Regions from separate parts of the Mycobacterium shinjukuense genome, predicted to be linked through region 1. Evidence: riboswitches for the same ligand, from Rfam matches in the RefSeq annotation. Region 1 holds a riboswitch; the other holds the start of a gene.
What was found. A riboswitch is a leader RNA that binds a small molecule or an ion and turns the genes downstream of it on or off. The one in region 1 is predicted to bind glycine.
Positions count from the first base shown of each region.

Region 2: linked by a shared signal. The riboswitch ahead of gcvP (aminomethyl-transferring glycine dehydrogenase) and the one ahead of gcvP (aminomethyl-transferring glycine dehydrogenase) in region 1 are both predicted to bind glycine.

Region 1 is NZ_AP022575.1:3,944,915-3,954,896, reverse strand. It holds gene G6N20_RS21475 (PE family protein) at 1-2,540, opposite strand, end outside; glycine riboswitch at 3,215-3,305, shown strand; glycine riboswitch at 3,307-3,414, shown strand; gene gcvP (aminomethyl-transferring glycine dehydrogenase) at 3,472-6,375, shown strand; gene glyA (serine hydroxymethyltransferase) at 6,458-7,735, shown strand; gene G6N20_RS17805 (L-serine ammonia-lyase) at 7,732-9,117, shown strand; gene G6N20_RS17800 (SDR family NAD(P)-dependent oxidoreductase) at 9,136-9,982, opposite strand, start outside.
Region 2 is NZ_AP022575.1:1,505,877-1,515,858, reverse strand. It holds gene secA2 (accessory Sec system translocase SecA2) at 1-336, shown strand, start outside; gene G6N20_RS06805 (CDP-alcohol phosphatidyltransferase family protein) at 419-1,057, shown strand; gene G6N20_RS06800 (DUF881 domain-containing protein) at 1,050-1,970, shown strand; gene G6N20_RS06795 (small basic family protein) at 2,002-2,334, shown strand; gene G6N20_RS06790 (DUF881 domain-containing protein) at 2,411-3,259, shown strand; gene gcvH (glycine cleavage system protein GcvH) at 3,286-3,690, shown strand; gene garA (glycogen accumulation regulator GarA) at 3,939-4,418, shown strand; gene ftsR (transcriptional regulator FtsR) at 4,415-5,155, shown strand; gene G6N20_RS06770 (bifunctional nuclease family protein) at 5,273-5,767, shown strand; gene G6N20_RS06765 (MerR family transcriptional regulator) at 6,064-6,714, shown strand; glycine riboswitch at 6,742-6,839, shown strand; glycine riboswitch at 6,840-6,965, shown strand; gene gcvP (aminomethyl-transferring glycine dehydrogenase) at 6,999-9,869, shown strand; gene G6N20_RS06755 (haloalkane dehalogenase) at 9,881-9,982, opposite strand, start outside.

The DNA.
Region 1 (9,982 bases):
CCGTCACCGCCGTGCTGCCCGAAGGTGGTGCCGGGACTTCCGGGCTGGCCCGCGGTCGTGGTGGTGCCGTTGGCGCCGTTTGGCGCTGGTACGCTGGCCGGGTTATTTCCGGGGGCACCGGCCGCCCCGTCACCGCCGTCACCGCCGTCGCCGCCGGAGCCCCACAACCCGGCGTTGCCCCCGGCGCCGCCCTGACCGCCGGAGCCACCGGCCACCACGGCCATCCCGCCGGGGCCGCCATCACCGCCGTTCCCGTAGAGCCAGCCGCCATTGCCGCCGGCGCCGCCGGCCGCGCCGGGCCCGCCGCCGCCGCCGCGTCCGCCGTTGCCCCATAGCCCGGCATGGCCCCCGCGCGTGCCGGCCACTCCGGCGGTTGTGCTGGTGTAGCCGGCCCCACCGTTGCCGAACAGCAGCCCGCCATCCCCGCCGGCCTGGCCCGGCGTGGTGGCATCGGCGCCGTCGCCGATCAGCGGGCGCCCCAGCAGGGCCTCGGTCGGGGCGTTGACCACGTGGAGCACATTCTGTTCGGCGTCGTGAACCCCGGTGAGCAGGTGTTGTTGGGCGTTGGCCAGTGCCTGGCTAGGGTTGTGGACCACGTCAAGAACATGCTGTTCTGCCGCCTGAACCCCGCTGAGCAGGTTCTGTGCGGCGCCATGGACCCCGGTGAGCACGTCGTGTTGAGCGTTGACCAGTGCCTGGTTGGGGTTGTCGGCAACGTCGGAAACGTGCTGTTCGGCTGCACGAATCCCGGTGAGCAGGTTCTGTTCGACGGCATGGACGCCGTTGCGGAGGTGCTGTTCGACGTTGGCCAGTGCCTGGGTGGGTACCGCGTCCAGGAGGCCTCGCTCGGCCGCCTGGATCCCGGTGCGCAGGTTCTGTTCGGCTGCGCGGAGCCCGTTGAGCAGGTTGTGGTGAGCGTTGACCACCGCCTGGTCGGGGTTGTGGACCGCGTCGAAAACGTGCTGTTCGGCCGCGCGGACCTCGCTGAGCAGGTTCTGTCCGGCGGCATGGACCCCGCTGCGGAGATGATGTTCGATGGCCAGTGCCTGGGTAGGTACCTCGAGGAGGCCTTGCTCGGCCGCACGAATCCCGCTGAGCAGGTACTGTTCGGCTGCGCGGACGGGGTCGAGCGGGTTCTGTCCACCAACGGTGGCGCCGGGCTGACCCGCCACCCCTTGGGTGCCGACGGCACCGTTCACGCCGTTGCCGCCCGAATTCCCGCCGGGAGACCCGGACCCGCCGTTACCCGGCGTGCCGGTATTTCCGCCGACGCCCCCGGGGCCCGCCTCCCCGCCGTCGCCGCGGTTGCCGGGGTTGCCGAAGATCCCACCCGCGCCGGCGTCGCCGCCCCGTCCACCGTTGCCGCCGTTACCGCCGTTGCCGCCGTTCCCGCCATTGCCGCCGTTGCCGCCGAAGTCATTGCCGTTGAGCACGCTGTCGTCGCCACCATGGCCGCCGTTGCCGCCGTCAGCGCCGGCGCCGCCGACGTTGCCCATGCCGCCACGGCCACCGTCGCCACCATCGCCGACAAGCAGCCCACCACGGCCGCCCGCGCCGCCGGCGCCGCCGCTACCCCCGCTGCCACCGGAGGCGCCAGCGGCGCCAGTGCCGCCGTTGCCGCCGTTGACACCACCGTCGCCGCCGTCACCGCCGTGCTGCCCGAAGGTGGTGCCGGGACTTCCGGGCTGGCCCGCGGTCGTGGTGGTGCCGTTGGCGCCGTTTGGCGCTGCAACGCTGGCCGGGTTATTTCCGGGGGCACCGGCCGCCCCGTCACCGCCGTCACCGCCGTCGCCGCCGGAGCCCCACAACCCGGCGTTGCCCCCGGCGCCGCCCTGACCGCCGGAGCCACCGGCCACCACGGCCATCCCGCCGGGGCCGCCATCACCGCCGTTCCCGTAGAGCCAGCCGCCATTGCCGCCGGCGCCGCCGGCCGCGCCGGGCCCGCCGCCGCCGCCGCGTCCGCCGTTGCCCCATAGCCCGGCATGGCCCCCGCGCGTGCCGGCCACTCCGGCGGTTGTGCTGGTGTAGCCGGCCCCACCGTTGCCGAACAGCAGCCCGCCATCCCCGCCGGCCTGGCCCGGCGTGGTGGCATCGGCGCCGTCGCCGATCAGCGGGCGCCCCAGCAGGGCCTCGGTCGGGGCGTTGACCACGTGGAGCACATTCTGTTCGGCGTCGTGAACCCCGGTGAGCAGGTGTTGTTGGGCGTTGGCCAGTGCCTGGCTAGGGTTGTGGACCACGTCGATCAGATGGTGCGCCGCGTTGGCCGCCTCGGTGGCAACGTACGAAGCCCCAGCATTGCTCAGCGTCTGCACGAAATGGTCGTGAAATAAACCCACTTGGGCGCTAATAACCTGATAATCCTGCGCATGCGCGGATAACAGCGCCGCGATTGCTGCCGACACCTCGTCCTCGGCGGCGGCGACCACATTCGTCGTGTAGGCCGCGGCTGCCACGTTGGCCGAGTCGATTGCCGAACGTATACCCGCCAATTCCGTTGCCCCGGCCACTAGGAATTCCGGCAGAGTGATCACAAATGCCATTTCCCGTCCTCCGAAACGTCCTTTGCTGCAGCGCGTGCGCGTTGGTCAGCGCCAGCGTCTGACCACGAAACTAACTTGCCCGATGCGATTGGCGGTCGCTGACTCCGTGCGATTCAATACGTAAATACGTAAATGACATTAGGTCTAGCCGGCTTTCGGTAAAGGTTCGATGATCATGAAACTCACAGGTTATAGTGGGTTGTCGCCGGGCGAGGTAGTCTGGATCGTGCAAGTGTTGAAGGTTGTATTGTCGCCAAAGACGGCAAGCCGGCGGCGCGCCCACCTGGGAATGCGGAATTCACCATTTATTCGCATTCTCGGAGCCCGAAAATAGCGGCTTTGTCATCGGTGATAGCGGGCTCTGACGGCGGTCCCGGCGCTGTACCGGGTCACCAATCGCTCGCTTCGCGGCGACCGTGGTCCTGGTCTGTGGGTTGGTCGCGGCCGTCGACGCGGTCCGGGTGCACTGCCCCCCGGGCCACATCGCGATCCCGACATGGGCGCTGTTGCTGTTGCCGGGCGTTTTCGGCCGTGCCTACCGCCATCAGCCACAGGCTGCCCGTGCCGCACAAGCACCCACCCGCCACGCGCTCGACGTCGGTGAGCCACGGCGGACACGTGACAAGACCGCGCTTGGTGTGTATCTTGAGTCCCCGACACAACTGAACCGCCGTTGAAGCGTTGCGGGAGAACCTCGATATCGAGGCGCCGTAGGAGCAATCTCCTCCCCGGGAATCTCTCAGGCCCCAGTACCGCACCGCCAAGGCAACTCTGGAGACAAGGACCGGTCAGCACGACCGACCTTACCGAAGGTGTACGGCCCCGCCAGCATGCGCGGCCACAGACTCTCAGGTTTCAGGACAGAGCGGGGAGGGAGCGACCAGCCCGGTGCCGTCGGGCTCACTGAAACCGGAGTTGCCCCTTGTCCGAGATGCGTGTTCAGGTCCCCAGCTGCCTAGCCGGGCCGGCGAGCTTTGCGCCCCGCCACATCGGAGCCGACCCTGCCGCGGTTGCGCACATGCTCGCCACGGTCGGCTATGCCAGCCTCGACGACCTTGTCGAGGCCGCCATCCCGGCGCAGATCCGCGACACCGCGCCGATGGCCTTGCCCGCGGCCCGCACCGAGCGGCAGGTGCTGGCCGATCTGGCCTCGATCGCCGCGCGCAACATCGTTCAGGTGTCGATGATCGGGCAGGGCTATTTCCCCTGCGTGACACCGGAAGTGTTGCGCCGCAATCTCATCGAATCACCGGCCTGGTACACCTCCTACACCCCGTACCAGCCGGAGATATCCCAGGGTCGCCTGGAAGCGTTGCTGACCTTCCAGACCATGATCGGAGACCTCACCGGACTGCCCGTGGCCGGCGCCTCGCTGCTCGACGAGGCCACCGCCGTCGTGGAGGCGATGCTGCTGATGCGCCGGTCCAACAAGAACCGGTCGGCGCGGCTCCTGGTCGACAGCGACTGCTTCCCGCAGACCCTGTCGGTGCTTCGGACGCGCGCCGCGGCGGTGGACATCGACGTCGACATCGTGGACGTGGACAAGCTTTCGGCGGATTTGCCCTCCGGTGATTTCTTCGGGATCGTGCTGCAATCACCCGGCGCCAGCGGAGCGGTGCGAGACCTGGGCGCCCTGATCGCCGCGGCAAAAGCCCGCGGGGCGATGACCACGGTGGCCGCCGACCCGCTGTCGCTGACGCTGCTGACGCCCCCGGGCGAACTGGGCGCCGACATCGCCGTGGGCTCGGCGCAACGGTTCGGGGTTCCGCTGTACTTCGGCGGGCCGCACGCCGGGTACCTGGCCGTGCGCAACGGCCTGGAACGCGCGTTGCCGGGCCGGCTGGTCGGGGTGTCCCAGGACGTCAACGGTGCCCCGGCCTACCGCCTGGCATTACAGGCTCGCGAACAACACATCCGCCGCGACAAGGCCACCAGCAACATCTGCACCGCGCAGGCGCTGGTGGCCAACCTCGCCGCCATGTACGCGGTGTACCACGGCCCAGAAGGATTGCGCCACATTGCCTCTCGAGTGCACGCGCACGCGGTGTCGCTGGCGGCCAGTCTGCGCTGCGCCGGATACACCGTGGTGCACGAACGATTCTTCGACACGGTGCTGGTGGCGGTCCCCGGACGGGCCCGCGACATCGCAGCGCGTGCCTACGAACTGGGCGTCAACCTGCGGATTGCCGACGCCGATCACATCGGGATCAGCTGCGACGAGACCACCACCACCGACATCATCGCGCTGGTGCTCATGGCCTTTGGTGTGGAGCGCATTGCACCGGGGCTCTCCGGGCTCGACCCGAAGCTGCTCAGAAAGACGCCCTACCTGCAGCACCGGGTGTTTCACGAACACCGCTCCGAGACCGCGATGATGCGCTACCTGCGCACCCTGTCGGATCGCGATCTGGCGTTGGACCGCACCATGATCCCGTTGGGGTCATGCACCATGAAGCTGAATTCCGCGGTGGAGATGGCGCCGATCAGCTGGTCCGGCTTCGCCGCGATCCACCCGCACGCCCCGGCTGAGCAAACGGGCGGCTATCACAAACTGATCACCGATCTGGAACGCTGGCTGGCCGAAATCACCGGCTATGACCAGGTGTCGGTGCAACCCAATGCGGGTTCACAGGGTGAGCTCGCCGGGCTGCTGGCCATCCGGGCCTACCACGCCAGCCGCGGCGAACACCGGCGACGGATATGTCTGATTCCGCAGTCGGCCCACGGCACCAACGCCGCTTCGGCGGTGCTGGCCGGCATGCGGGTGGTCGTGGTGGCCACCGCCGCCGACGGCGCCATCGACCTCGCCGACCTGCGGGCCAAGCTCGCCGCCCACGGCGCGGAGCTGGCGGCGATCATGCTCACCTACCCGTCCACCCACGGCGTTTACGAGGCCGATATCACCACGGTGTGCGATCTGGTGCACGACGCGGGTGGGCAAGTTTACCTCGACGGCGCCAACCTCAACGCGCTCGTCGGGGTGGCGCGGCCCGGCCAGTTCGGCGCCGACGTGTCACATCTGAACCTGCACAAGACGTTTTGCGTCCCGCACGGCGGCGGTGGGCCCGGTGTGGGCCCGGTGGCCGTCCGCGAACACCTGGCACCGTTTTTGCCGGGTGACCCGTGCCAGGACACCGCGAACCCGCCGGTGGCGGCGGCGGCCTACGGTTCGGCGGGCATCCTGCCGATCAGCTGGGCCTACATCGCGCTCATGGGACCCGACGGACTGGCCGCGGCCACCAAGACCGCCGTGCTGGCGGCCAACTACCTGGCCACCCGGCTGCGGGAGCATTACCCCGTGCTCTACACCGGCCCCCAGGGGCTGGTCGCCCACGAATGCATCCTGGATCTGCGGGAGTTGACTCGCCGCTCCGGCGTCACCGCCGAAGACGTCGCCAAGCGGCTCATCGACTACGGATTCCACGCCCCCACATTGTCTTTCCCGGTGAACGGCACCTTGATGGTGGAACCGACCGAGTCCGAGAACCTCGCCGAACTCGAGCGGTTCATCGCCGCGATGATCGCCATTCGCCACGAGATCGACCGGGTCATCGACGGCAGCTGGCCGTTGGAGTCCAGTCCACTGCGACAAGCGCCGCATACCGCGGAACTGGTGTGCGCAGACACCTGGGACCTGCCCTACCCACGCAGCGTCGCCGCCTTCCCGGCCCCCGGCCTGGCCGCCACCAAGTACTGGCCCCCGGTGCGGCGCATCGACGGGGCACACGGCGACCGCAACCTGCTCTGCTCGTGCCCGCCGCCGCTCTTCGACGCCAGCAGCCTCCCCGAAAACGGCCATGCCCCAATTATGTTGACCGACAGGGTGCCGACATAACGACCCCCTCGGCCACCCGGTCCCTGACCGTGCGATGCCCGACGGCCGCGGCCACACCGCCGACCCGAATGGACTTGAGCTGATGAACGATCTCAATCAACCACTGGCCACGTCTGACCCCGACATCGCCGCCCTGATCGACGGCGAACTGCACCGCCAGGAAACCGGGCTGGAGATGATCGCCTCGGAGAACTACGCGCCGCTGGCGGTGATGCAGGCCCAGGGGTCGGTGCTGACCAACAAGTACGCCGAGGGCTACCCGGGCCGGCGCTACTACGGCGGCTGCCAATTCGTCGACGGCGTCGAGCAACTGGCCATTGACCGGGTCAAGGCCCTGTTCGGCGCCGAATACGCCAACGTGCAACCACATTCGGGGGCCACCGCCAACGCGGCCACCATGCACGCCCTGCTGACCCCGGGAGACACCCTCCTCGGATTGTCGTTGGCCCACGGCGGTCACCTCACCCACGGGATGCGGATCAACTTCTCCGGCAAGCTCTACCACGTCGCCGCCTACGAGGTGTCCAAACGGGACCATCTCATCGACATGGACGCCGTGGCCGAGGCCGCCCACGAACATCGGCCCACGATGATCATCGCGGGCTGGTCGGCGTACCCCCGGCAGCTGGACTTCGCTCGGTTCCGCGAGATCGCCGACCAGGTGGGCGCCCTGTTGATGGTCGACATGGCACATTTCGCCGGCCTGGTCGCCGCCGGCCTGCATCCCAACCCGGTGCCGCACGCCCACGTCGTCACCGCCACCACCCACAAAACACTCGGCGGGCCGCGCGGCGGCATCATCTTGTGCAACGACGCCGCCGTCGCCAAGAAGATCAACTCCGCGGTCTTCCCCGGCCAGCAGGGCGGCCCGCTGGAGCACGTCATCGCGGCCAAGGCCACCGCGTTCAAGATGGCCGCGCAACCGGAATTCGTTCAGCGTCAGCAACGCTGCCTCGAAGGCGCGCGGATTCTGGCCGACAGGTTGACCCGGACCGACGTCGCCGAACGTGGCATCACCGTGTTGACCGGCGGCACCGACGTGCACCTGGTCCTGGTCGACCTGCGTCACTCCGAACTCGACGGCCAACAAGCCGAAGACCGGCTGGCCGCCGTGGATATCACGGTCAACCGCAACGCGGTGCCGTTCGACCCCCGCCCGCCGATGGTCACCTCCGGCCTGCGGATCGGTACCGCCGCCCTGGCCGCCCGCGGCTTCACTCTCGACGACTTCCGCGCGGTGGCCGACATCATCGCTGCCACGCTGACGGCCCCCGGCGACGACCGGCTGGATCGGCTGCGCGCCCAGGTCCATGAGCTTGCCGCCCGCTACCCGCTCTACCCCGGGCTACACACGTCATGACCATCAGCGTCTTCGAGCTATTTACCGTCGGCATCGGGCCGTCCAGTTCGCACACGGTGGGCCCGATGCGTGCGGCCAATCGGTTCGTCGACACGTTGCGCTCGGACCGTCGGCTGCATCTGGTCGGCACGGTGCAGGTGGACCTGTACGGTTCGCTGGCGGCCACCGGCGCCGGCCACGGCACCATGTCGGCGATCCTGCTGGGGCTGGAAGGCTTTCGGCCGGAACTGATTACCGCCGAAATCAAGGAGCTTCGCCTCGGCGAGATCGCCGCGTCGGCCACGACGTGGATCGACGGCATGGTGCCGGTGCCATTGACCGAGGGTGACATCGCCTTGCATCCCGACGTCGTCCTGCCAACCCACCCCAACGGAATGACGTTCACCGCCTTCGATTCCCGCGGCTCCGTCCTGGCCACCCGGACGTACTTCTCGGTGGGCGGCGGTTTCGTCGTCACCGACCAGGACAACCCCAACGGCGCCCAACATGCCTGCCCAATGGCCCTGCCGTACACGTCGGCCGCCGAACTGCTGGACATCTGCGACCGGCTGGACCTCGCCATCAGCGAGGTGGCGTTGCGCAACGAGTCATGTTGCCGCACCGAGGACGAGGTTCGCGGTGCGCTGCTGCACCTGCGCGACGTCATGGTCGAGTGCGCACAACAAAGCATCGCTCGCGACGGGCTGCTTCCCGGCGGCCTGCAGGTCCGCCGCCGCGCGAAGCGTTGGTATGACCGGTTGTGCACCGAAGATCCCACTCGCAAACCGGAATTCGCCGAGGATTGGGTCAACCTGGTGGCGCTGGCGGTCAACGAGGAGAACGCCTCGGGCGGGCGGGTGGTCACCGCACCGACCAACGGCGCCGCCGGCATCGTGCCCGCCGTGCTGCACTACGCGACGCACTACACCCCGGCCGGGGCCGCGGACCCCGACGATGTCGCCGTGCGTTTCCTGCTCACCGCGGGGGCCGTCGGGTCGTTGTTCAAGGAACGCGGGTCGATCTCCGGCGCCGAGGTCGGCTGTCAGGGCGAGGTCGGCTCCGCGGCCGCCATGGCCGCTGCCGGATTGGCGGAAATCCTCGGCGGCACACCGCGACAGGTGGAAAACGCCGCCGAGATCGCGATGGAACACAGCCTGGGCCTGACCTGCGACCCGATCGCCGGATTGGTGCAGATCCCCTGCATCGAACGCAACGCGATTTCGGCCGGCAAGGCCATCAACGCGGCGCGGATGGCGTTGCGCGGAGACGGCTTTCACCGCGTCACCCTCGACCAGGTGATCGACACCATGCGCGCCACCGGTGCCGACATGCACAGCAAGTACAAGGAAACCGCCGCCGGCGGGCTGGCCATCAACGTGGCCGTCAACATCGTCGAATGCTGACCGTGGCCGGGCACCCCGTCAGCCGACGGGATAGCTTACCCCGGTGAGTTCTTCGGAGACCGCCCACAACCGCCGCTGCAGGTCGAGGTCGTGCGACTGGGCGCTGGAGGCCACGACCTTCGGGTAGCCCCGCAGTTCACCGAAACCGTCCGGCCCGTAGTACTGCCCACCGGTCACGGCGGGGTCGGTGGCGGCCCGCAGGATCGGCAGCGCGCCCAGGTCGGCGTCTTGCATCAGCGGTGCCAGCAGGGCGGAGACGGCCACCAGCGGCCGCGGCATGTTACGAATCAGTTCGGTGTTGGAGACCCCCGGGTGGGCGGCGACCGCGATGGTGGTGCCGCCGGGGGCCAGTCGGCGCTGCAGTTCGTAGGTGAACAGCAGATTGGCGAGCTTGGATTGCCCGTAGGCGGCGACCCGGCTGTAGCGGCGTTCCCATTGCAGGTCGTCGAAATGGATTGCGGCACGGATACGATGGCCCACGCTGCTGACCGTGACCACCCGCGAGCCGGGCACAGGCAGCAGCCGATCCAGCAGCAGTCCGGTTAGGGCGAAGTGGCCCAAGTGATTGGTGCCGAACTGCATCTCGAAGCCGTCCGCGGTGGTCGACTTGGGTGTATACATCACCCCGGCGTTGTTGATCAGCAGGTCGATGCGCTCGTACGCGGAGCGCAGCTGGGACGCGGCGGCGCGCACGGAAGCCAGCGAGGTCAGGTCGAGTTCCTGCAGCTCCACGCCGGCACCGGGAGCGACCTCGCTGATCCGCGCCGCGGCCTGCTTACCCTTGTCGAGATTGCGCACGGCCAGCACGACGCGCGCACCGTGGGTTGCGAGCGCGGTCGCGGTCTCGAAGCCCAGGCCGGTGTTG
Region 2 (9,982 bases), 2.1 Mb from region 1:
CGGTTGATCATGCTGTATCACCTGGACCGCGGCTGGGCCGATCATCTGGCGTACCTAGCCGACATCCGCGAGAGCATCCACCTGCGGGCGCTGGGTCGGCAGAATCCGCTCGACGAGTTCCACCGGTTGGCCGTGGACGCGTTCGCGTCGCTGGCCGCGGACGCGATCGAGGCGGCTCAACAGACGTTCGAAACGGCCGACGTCGATGAGCAGGAGCCGGGGCTGGACCTGTCCAAGCTGGCCCGGCCGACGTCGACGTGGACCTACATGGTCAACGACAACCCGTTGTCCGACGACACGTTGTTGACGCTGAGCCTGCCCGGCGTGTTCCGCTGAGGCGCGCCGCGGCCAACCGAGGCGTCGGAAAATCGTCATGGCGTTACAGTTGCGACAACGTCGGCGGCTAAGGTCACCGCTCATGGGGCCGGTGCTCATACAGAATCGCGTGCTGACGGTACCCAACGTGCTGAGCGTCGTCCGCCTCGCGCTCATCCCCGTGTTCGTCTACCTCATGCTGGTGGCACACCTCAACGGTTGGGCGGTGACGATCTTGGTGTTCAGCGGCGTCTCCGATTGGGCGGACGGCAAGATCGCCCGGCTGCTGAACCAGTCGTCGCGGTTGGGTGTGCTGCTGGATCCGGCCGTCGATCGGCTCTACATGATCACCGTTCCCATCGTGTTGGGGCTGAGCGGGATCGTGCCGTGGTGGTTCGTCGTCATGCTGCTGGCACGCGATGCGGCATTGGCGGTGACGCTGCCGTTGCTGTGGAGCCGCGGAATATCGGCGCTGCCGGTGACCTACCTCGGCAAGGCCGCGACTTTCGCGCTGATGGCCGGCTTTCCCGTGCTGCTGCTGGGACAGTGGGACACGGTGTGGAGCCGAGTGCTCAAGGCCTGTGGTTGGGCGTTTCTGGTCTGGGGCATGTATGCCTACCTGTGGGCGTTCGCGCTGTACGTGGTGCAGATGACGATGGTGGTTCGCCGACTGCCAAGGATCAAAAGCTGGGTCCATCACCTGGTCGCCCGAAATGCCCGAGGTGACGGTGAGCATGGCTGACTCCGACCGACTGCTCGGCGGCTATGACCCAAACGCCGGCTACAGCGCCCATGCGTCCCGGCCGCCACGCATTCCGGTGCCGTCCCTGCTACGCGCGCTGTTGTCCGAGCATCTGGATCCCGGTTACGCCGCGGCGGCCGCCGAACGTGTCCGCTCGGGCGCACCGCGGTCCCGCCGAGCCCGCCTGGTCGACGGGCTGTGGCAGGCGTTGGCGGCGTTGTTGGTCGCCGCGGTGTTTGCCGCCGCGGTCGCACAAGCCCGCTCGGTGGCCCCCGGCGTGCGCGCCGCACAGCAGCTGCTGGCGACGAGCGTGCGTGCCACCCAATCCGCCGCCGCCACGTTGGCCCAACGGCGCGCCGTGCTCGCGGCACGAGTCGACGAGGTGCAGCGACTCGCGCTCGCCGACGACGCCGAGGGACGGCGGCTGCTGGCCCGTCTGGACGCGCTGAGCCTCGCGGCGGCCAGCACACCGGTCATCGGTCCCGGTGTGACGGTCACCGTGACCGAGCCCGGCTCCGGCCCCAACCTTTCCGACGCGTCCAAACAGCGGGTACGCGGCAGCCAGCAAATCATCTTGGACCGCGACCTGCAGCTCGTCGTCAATTCGTTGTGGGCCAGCGGGGCAGAGGCGATCTCCGTCGACGGCGCCCGCATCGGGCCCAACGTGACCATCCGGCAAGCCGGCGGTGCGATCCTGGTGGACAACAATCCCACCAGCAGCCCGTACACGATTCTTGCGGTGGGCCCCCCGCACACCGTGCACGATGTCTTCGAACGCAGTCCCGGCCTGCGCCGCCTGAGGTTGCTCGAGCTCTCCTACGGTGTGGGCGTCAGCGTCAACGTCAGCGACCGCCTGGCGCTGCCTGCCGGCGCCAGCCGGGATGTCAAGTTCGCCAAGCAGATTGGGTCCTAGTGAGCGACGTCCGAACGGGAATCCGAGCAGCATGATCGGCATCGCGGCGCTGGCCGTTGGCATCGTGCTGGGGCTGGTGTTGCACCCCGGTGTGCCCGAGGTGATCCAGCCCTATCTGCCCATCGCGGTGGTCGCCGCGCTGGACGCGGTGTTCGGCGGGCTGCGCGCCTACCTGGAGCGGATCTTTGACCCGAAGGTCTTCGTGGTTTCGTTCGTCTTCAATGTCCTGGTGGCCGCCCTGATCGTTTACGTCGGCGACCAACTGGGCGTGGGCACCCAGTTATCCACCGCGATCATCGTGGTGTTGGGCATCCGAATCTTCGGCAACACCGCCGCGCTGCGGCGTCGGCTGTTCGGCGCATGACCCCGCCGGCGACGATGCAGTGGGGGCACCACCCGCGTGCGGGGGAGAGCGGCGCCATGAGCGCGATGAGGGCCACATGAGCCAGGATCCCGCGGCAACGCAGCACCAGCGCGCCGCAGCCGAACCCGACGCCCAGGCCGCACGGCGCGGCCGGCACGAACTGCCCGCCCACCAACCGCGTCCGCGGATCGGGCGCCTGCGCCGCACCGGGGCGTCGGCAATGCTGTGGGGTGGTCGCACGCGCCTGGTGTTCGGGGCGCTGGCGATCCTGCTGTGCCTGGTGTTGGGGGTCGCGATTGCCACCCAGGTGCGCCAGACCGAATCCGGTGACTCTCTCGAAACGGCCCGCCCCGCAGACCTGTTGGTGCTGTTGGATTCGTTGCGGCAGCGCGAGGCCACGTTGAGCACCGAAGTGGCCGAACTGCAAAACACCCTGAACGCGTTGCAGGCCTCGGGCAACACCGACCAAGCCGCCATCGAAAGCGCGCAGACAAAGTTGGCCGCGCTGGCCATCCTCGCGGGCGTGGTGGGTGCCACCGGGCCCGGTGTCACCGTCAAGATCGACGACCCCGGGCCGGGTGTGGCACCCGAAGCGCTGCTCGACGTGATCAACGAGTTGCGCGCCGCCGGCGCCGAGGCGATCGAGATCAGCGATGGGCGTCAGTCGGTACGGGTCGGCGTCGACACCTGGGTGGTCGGCACCCCGGGCTCGCTGACCATCGACACCAAAGTCCTGTCCCCGCCGTATTCGATTCTGGCCATTGGCGATCCGCCGACGCTGGCCGCGGCCATGAACATCCCCGGCGGCGCCGAAGACAGTGTGAAACGCGTCGGGGCGCGGATATCGGTGCAGCAGGTCGACCGCGTGGACGTGACCACCTTGCGGCAACCAAAACCACACCAATACGCTCAGCCCGTCAAGTGAGCACCAGCGACCAGAACAGGATCACCGTGAGCGATATCCCGACCGATCTGCACTACACCGCCGAACACGAGTGGATTCGCCGCAGTGCGCAGGACACCGTGCGGGTCGGGATCACTGACTACGCGCAGTCGGCGCTGGGCGACGTCGTCTTCGTCCAGTTGCCGGCCGTGGGCACCGAGGTGACCGCGGGCGAAGCCTTCGGCGAGGTGGAATCGACCAAGTCGGTGTCGGATCTGTATGCGCCGGTTTCGGGCACGGTGTCCGCGGTCAACGGCGATCTGGAAGGCAGTCCGCAACTGGTGAATTCCGACCCGTACGGTGCCGGCTGGCTGCTCGATATCCAGGTCGAAAGCTCCGCTGTCGGCGGCCTGGAATCCGCGCTTGCGCTGCTGCTCGACGCCGAGGCCTACCGTGCCAGGCTGACCGAATGACCATTGCTAAGGTCCGACATGCGCGCGCCACCAGCGCGGGCCAGTCAATGACCTAGGAGAAGCCGGGGCATCAGGCTTACGATCCTGCAGTGGCAGGCACATTGTCGATCCACGCGGGGTACGGTCGAGACATCAGCATCGGTAACGCACGTTGAACGGACAGGACCAAAAGATCCGAGTGGGAGACCGGCCGAGCAAACCGGTCAGACAGCGCCACAGCGGCCAGTGAGGAGCAGCGGGTGACGGACATGGACGCGGACAGAGACAGGGACCAGACTTCGGACGAAGTCACCGTGGAGACGACCTCCGTCTTCCGCGCCGACTTCCTCAGCGAACTGGACGCCCCAGCACAGGCGGGTGTCGAGAGCGCGGTATCCGGGGTCGAAGGACTCCCGGCAGGCTCGGCGTTGCTGGTGGTCAAACGGGGGCCCAACGCGGGGTCTCGGTTCCTGCTCGACCAGCCCGTGACGTCTGCCGGACGGCATCCCGACAGCGACATCTTCCTCGACGACGTGACCGTGAGCCGACGCCACGCCGAATTCCGGCTGGAAAACAACGAGTTCAGCGTGGTCGACGTCGGAAGCCTCAACGGCACCTACGTCAACCGCGAGCCGGTGGACTCGGCCGTGTTGGCAAACGGCGACGAGGTCCAGATCGGCAAGTTCCGCTTGGTCTTCCTGACCGGGCCCCGACAGGGTGGCAACGACGGGGGCACCGGACGCCAGTGAGCGCACCCGATAGCCCCACGCTGGCCGGGATGTCGATCGGGGCGGTCCTGGAACTGCTGCGGCCGGATTTTCCCGATGTCACCATCTCCAAGATTCGTTTCCTGGAGGCCGAGGGGCTGGTGACGCCGCAGCGCACCGCATCGGGATACCGCAGGTTCACCGCGTACGACTGCGCCCGCCTGCGCTTCATCCTCACCGCTCAGCGGGACCATTACCTGCCGCTGAAGGTGATCAGGGCGCAGCTGGACGCCCAGCCCGACGGTGAGTTGCCGCCGTTCGGATCTCCTTACGGCGTACCGCGATTGGTGTCGGTAGCAGGCACCGGGACCGGCCGTGGCGCAGAGGACGCGGCGGTGTCGGCCACCCGTCTGCGGCTCGGCAGGGAAGACCTGCTGGAACGCTCCGGAGTGGACGACGATCTGCTGACGGCCCTGCTCAAAGGGGGAGTGATCACCACCGGGCCGGGCGGGTTCTTCGACGAGCACGCGGTCGTGATCCTGCGATGCGCCCGGGCGCTGTCCGAATACGGGGTGGAACCGAGGCACCTGCGCGCCTTCCGCTCCGCCGCCGATCGCCAGTCTGACTTGATCGCGCAAATCGCCGGCCCAGTGGTCAAGGCCGACAAGGCCGGCGCCCGTGACCGCGCCGACGATCTGGCCCGCGAGGTCGCCGCGCTGGCCATCACATTGCACACTTCGTTGCTCAAGTCGGCCGTTCGCGACCTTCTGCACCGCTGAGGACTAGACTTCGTTCGACGGCTTGGTTTTCGGCGGCATGGTGACCGCTACGGCGTTCACCGCGTCGTCGCGCCGAGCGGGAGCTGGACACGCGCCACATGCGGAGGGCAGACACAAATGGGCGAAGTTCGTGTTGTCGGCATTCGCGTCGAGCAGCCGCACAACCAGCCGGTGCTGCTCTTGCGCGAGGCCAACGGTGACCGTTACCTGCCGATCTGGATCGGCCAGTCGGAGGCGGCCGCCATCGCGCTGGAGCAGCAGGGCGTCGAACCACCGCGTCCGCTGACGCACGATCTGATCAGGGATGTCATTGCTGCACTTGGGCATTCGCTCAAGGAAGTGCGCATCGTCGACTTGCAGGAAGGCACGTTCTACGCGGATTTGATCTTCGACCGCAATATCAAGGTGTCGGCCCGGCCCTCCGACTCGGTGGCGATCGCGCTCAGGGTCGGCGTTCCCATCTACGTCGAGGAGGCCGTGCTCGCCCAGGCCGGTCTGTTGATCCCCGACGAAAGCGACGAGGAGGCCGGCGGCGGTGTTCGCGAGGACGAGGTGGAGAAGTTCAAGGAGTTTCTCGACAGCGTGTCACCCGACGACTTCAAAGCCACCTAGCTCGTAGCTCGTCGACGATGCGCGCCGGCACGGCGGGCTGTGAGGGCGCTCGTCAACGTCACGGGTGCGTCTCATCTCACACATTGCGATCTCGACACGCCTCACGGATAGCGCCCACGAGGGCTGGGAACCCTCATACTCTAGTGATGACTTGGTAAGTACCGGGGGTACGGTCGGTGTGAAACGGCGTATGCTCCATAGCACTCGGACCTGAGCAAACGCGGCTGTTGAGCAGCCAGTGACGCACGCTAGTGCAGCAGCTAGTGACAAGAGCGCGATCGGCGAGAGGAAGCACCGTGGGCGAGCGGCCACGTCAAGAACAGCTAGACCTTGCCGACCACGCGGCCGCCACGACCGCCGATGGCAGCGTCGGCGGCAGCGTTACCGGCGGCCCCGCACCCGGCGAACACGTGCAGCCGGGACTGTTTCCCGACGATTCCGTGCCCGACGAGCTGGTCGGCTACCGCGGGCCGAGTGCGTGCCAAATCGCCGGCATCACCTACCGCCAGTTGGACTACTGGGCACGCACGTCGCTGGTGGTCCCGTCGATCCGCAGCGCGGCCGGCTCTGGCAGCCAGCGGCTGTACTCGTTCAAGGACATCCTGGTTCTCAAGATCGTCAAGCGGCTGCTGGACACCGGCATCTCGCTGCACAACATCCGGGTTGCCGTCGACCATCTGCGCCAGCGCGGCGTCCAGGATCTGGCCAACATCACCCTGTTCTCCGACGGCACCACGGTATACGAGTGCACGTCGGCCGAGGAAGTCGTCGACCTCTTGCAGGGTGGGCAGGGGGTGTTCGGCATCGCCGTGTCTGGCGCGATGCGCGAGCTGACCGGTGTCATCGCCGAGTTCCGCGGGGAGCGCGCCGACGGCGGCGAGTCGATTGCCGCCCCGGAAGACGAACTGGCGAGCCGGCGCAAGCAGCGTGACCGCAAGATCGGTTAGCCGGCCGAGTAAACTGGGGCACGCATCGCACCTCACGCGGGAGAGTTCTGTGGCCGCCAGCTACGGACGCCGAAGGAGCAACACCTCTCCGTCAACCTCTCAGGCACCCGGACCGCGCGAGACCATGATGCCTCTGGAAAGCGGTGGCGACCGGTGGCGGTCCCCACCCGCCGATGGGGAAAGGCGACCCGGTGGAACAGGTCGCCGAATCTCTCAGGCGCCTGGCGACAGGTGAAGACAGAGGGAGAGGGCCGCCAGACCTCTGCTTCTGTCAGGAGTTCACCGTGTCCCCTTCGACGTTCGCAGACCGGCACATCGGCCTGGACGCTCAGGCCGTCGCAACCATGCTCGCGGTGATCGGGGTGAACTCGCTCGACGAGCTGGCAGCGAAGGCGGTCCCGACGGGCATCCTCGATACCCTCACCGACGCCGGTGTCGCCCCGGGTCTGGACCGGCTGCCGCCGCCGGCCACCGAAGCCGAGGTGCTCGCCGAGCTGCGGGAGCTGGCCGACAGCAACACCGTCGCGGTGTCGATGATCGGGCAGGGCTACTACGACACGTTCACGCCGCCGGTGCTGGTGCGCAACATCCTGGAGAACCCCGCCTGGTACACCGCCTACACGCCGTATCAGCCCGAGATCAGCCAGGGCCGGCTGGAAGCCTTGCTGAACTTCCAGACCCTGGTCACCGATCTCACCGGCCTGGAGATCGCCAACGCGTCGATGCTCGACGAGGGCACCGCGGCCGCCGAAGCCATGGCACTGATGCACCGCGCGGCCCGCGGCCCGGCCCACCGGCTGGCCGTCGACGTCGACGTGTTCACCCAGACCGCCGCGGTGCTGGCCACCCGCGCCAAGCCGCTCGGCATCGAGATCGTCACCGCCGACCTGCGGGATGGCCTGCCCGACGGCGATTTCTTCGGCGTCATCACCCAGCTGCCCGGGGCCAGCGGCCGGATCACCGACTGGACCGCTGTGGTGGAGCAGGCCCACCAGCGCGGCGCGTTGGTCGCCATCGGCGCCGACCTGTTGGCGCTGACGCTGATCACACCGCCCGGTGAAATCGGGGCCGACGTCGCGTTCGGGACGACCCAACGATTTGGTGTGCCAATGGGATTCGGCGGCCCGCACGCCGGCTACCTGGCGGTGCGCGCCAACCATGCCCGGCAGTTGCCGGGACGGCTGGTCGGGGTGTCCGTGGACAGCGACGGCACCCCGGCGTACCGGCTGGCGTTGCAGACCCGCGAGCAGCACATCCGCCGCGACAAGGCGACCAGCAACATCTGCACCGCGCAGGTGCTATTGGCGGTGATGGCCGCGATGTATGCCAGTTATCACGGCGCCGACGGGTTGATCGCCATCGCGCGTCGGGTGCATTCCCACGCCGATACCATTGCCGCCGCGCTGGGCGATGCGTTGGTGCACGACACGTACTTCGACACGGTGTTGGCCCGGGTGCCCGGTCGTGCCGACGAGGTGCTGGCCGCCGCTAAGGCCCACGGCGTCAACCTGTGGCGGGTCGACGCCGACCACGTGTCGGTGGCCTGCGACGAGGCCACCACCGACGCCCACGTGGCGATCGTTCTGCAAGCATTCGGTGTGGCGGCCACCGGGCGGGCCGGCAAGGCTGTTGGCACCGATATCGAGACGCGCACATCGGAGTTCCTGACGCATCCCGCGTTCACCCGGTACCGCACCGAGACGTCGATGATGCGCTACCTGCGGGCGCTGGCCGACAAGGATATCGCCTTGGACCGCAGCATGATTCCGCTTGGCTCATGCACCATGAAACTCAACGCCGCCGCCGAGATGGCGTCCATCACCTGGCCGGAATTCGGGCGTCAGCATCCGTTTGCGCCGGCGGCCGACACCCCGGGGCTGCGCAAGCTGATCGCCGACCTGGAGAGCTGGCTGGTGCACATCACCGGCTACGAGGCGGTCTCGCTGCAGCCCAACGCGGGCTCGCAGGGGGAGTACGCCGGCCTGCTGGCGATCCACGAGTACCACGCCAGCCGGGGAGAGCCGCACCGCGACGTCTGTCTGATCCCGTCCAGCGCGCACGGCACCAACGCCGCGTCGGCGGCGTTGGCCGGGATGCGGGTGGTGGTGGTCCGTTGCCACGACGAGCCTAGTCGGGCTGGCGACGTCGACCTCGACGATCTGCGCGCCAAGGTCGCCGAACACGCCGACCGGCTGGCGGTGTTGATGATCACCTACCCGTCCACCCACGGCGTGTACGAGCACGACATCGCCGATATGTGCGCGGCGGTGCACGACGCCGGCGGACAGGTCTACGTCGACGGCGCCAACCTCAACGCTCTGGTGGGCCTGGCCCGGCCGGGCAAGTTCGGCGGCGACGTCAGCCACCTGAACCTGCACAAGACGTTCTGCATCCCGCACGGTGGCGGCGGCCCGGGGGTCGGACCGGTGGCGGTGCGCTCGCATCTGGCCCCGTTTCTGCCCGGTCACCCGTTCGCCCCGGAGTCGCCCGCAACCCGGGGGTGCCCCCGGCCGCAGGGGCATCCGGTGTCCTCGGCGCCCTACGGGTCGGCGTCGATCCTGCCGATCACCTGGGCGTACATCCGGATGATGGGCGCCGAGGGGCTGAGAGCGGCATCACTGGCCGCGATCGCCTCCGCCAACTACATCGCCCGCCGTCTCGACGAGTACTACCCGGTGCTGTACACCGGCGAGAACGGCATGGTCGCCCACGAGTGCATCCTGGACCTGCGCGGCATCACCAAATCCACCGGCGTCACCGTCGACGATGTCGCGAAACGGTTGGCGGACTACGGATTCCACGCACCCACCATGAGCTTTCCGGTGGCCGGCACGCTGATGGTGGAACCCACCGAGAGTGAGAGCCTGGCCGAGGTCGACGCCTTCTGTGAGGCGATGATCGGGATCCGCGCCGAGATCGACAAGGTGGGTGCCGGCATCTGGCCTGTTGACGACAATCCGCTGCGCGGCGCACCACACACCGCCGAGTGCCTGCTGGTGTCGGACTGGAATCACCCGTACACCCGGGAGGAGGCCGCCTTCCCGCTGGGCACCGCGTTTCGCCCCAAGGTCTGGCCCGCGGTGCGTCGCATCGACGGAGCCTACGGGGACCGTAACCTGGTCTGCTCGTGTCCGCCGGTGGAGGCGTTCGCCTGAGCGGGTCAACGTCAGCCGAAGCGCTCGATGATCGCCGCCGCAATCGCGTCCGGCGCGTCCTCCTGGATGAAGTGTTTGGCCCGGGGTAACTCGACGAGGACGTGATCGGGAAA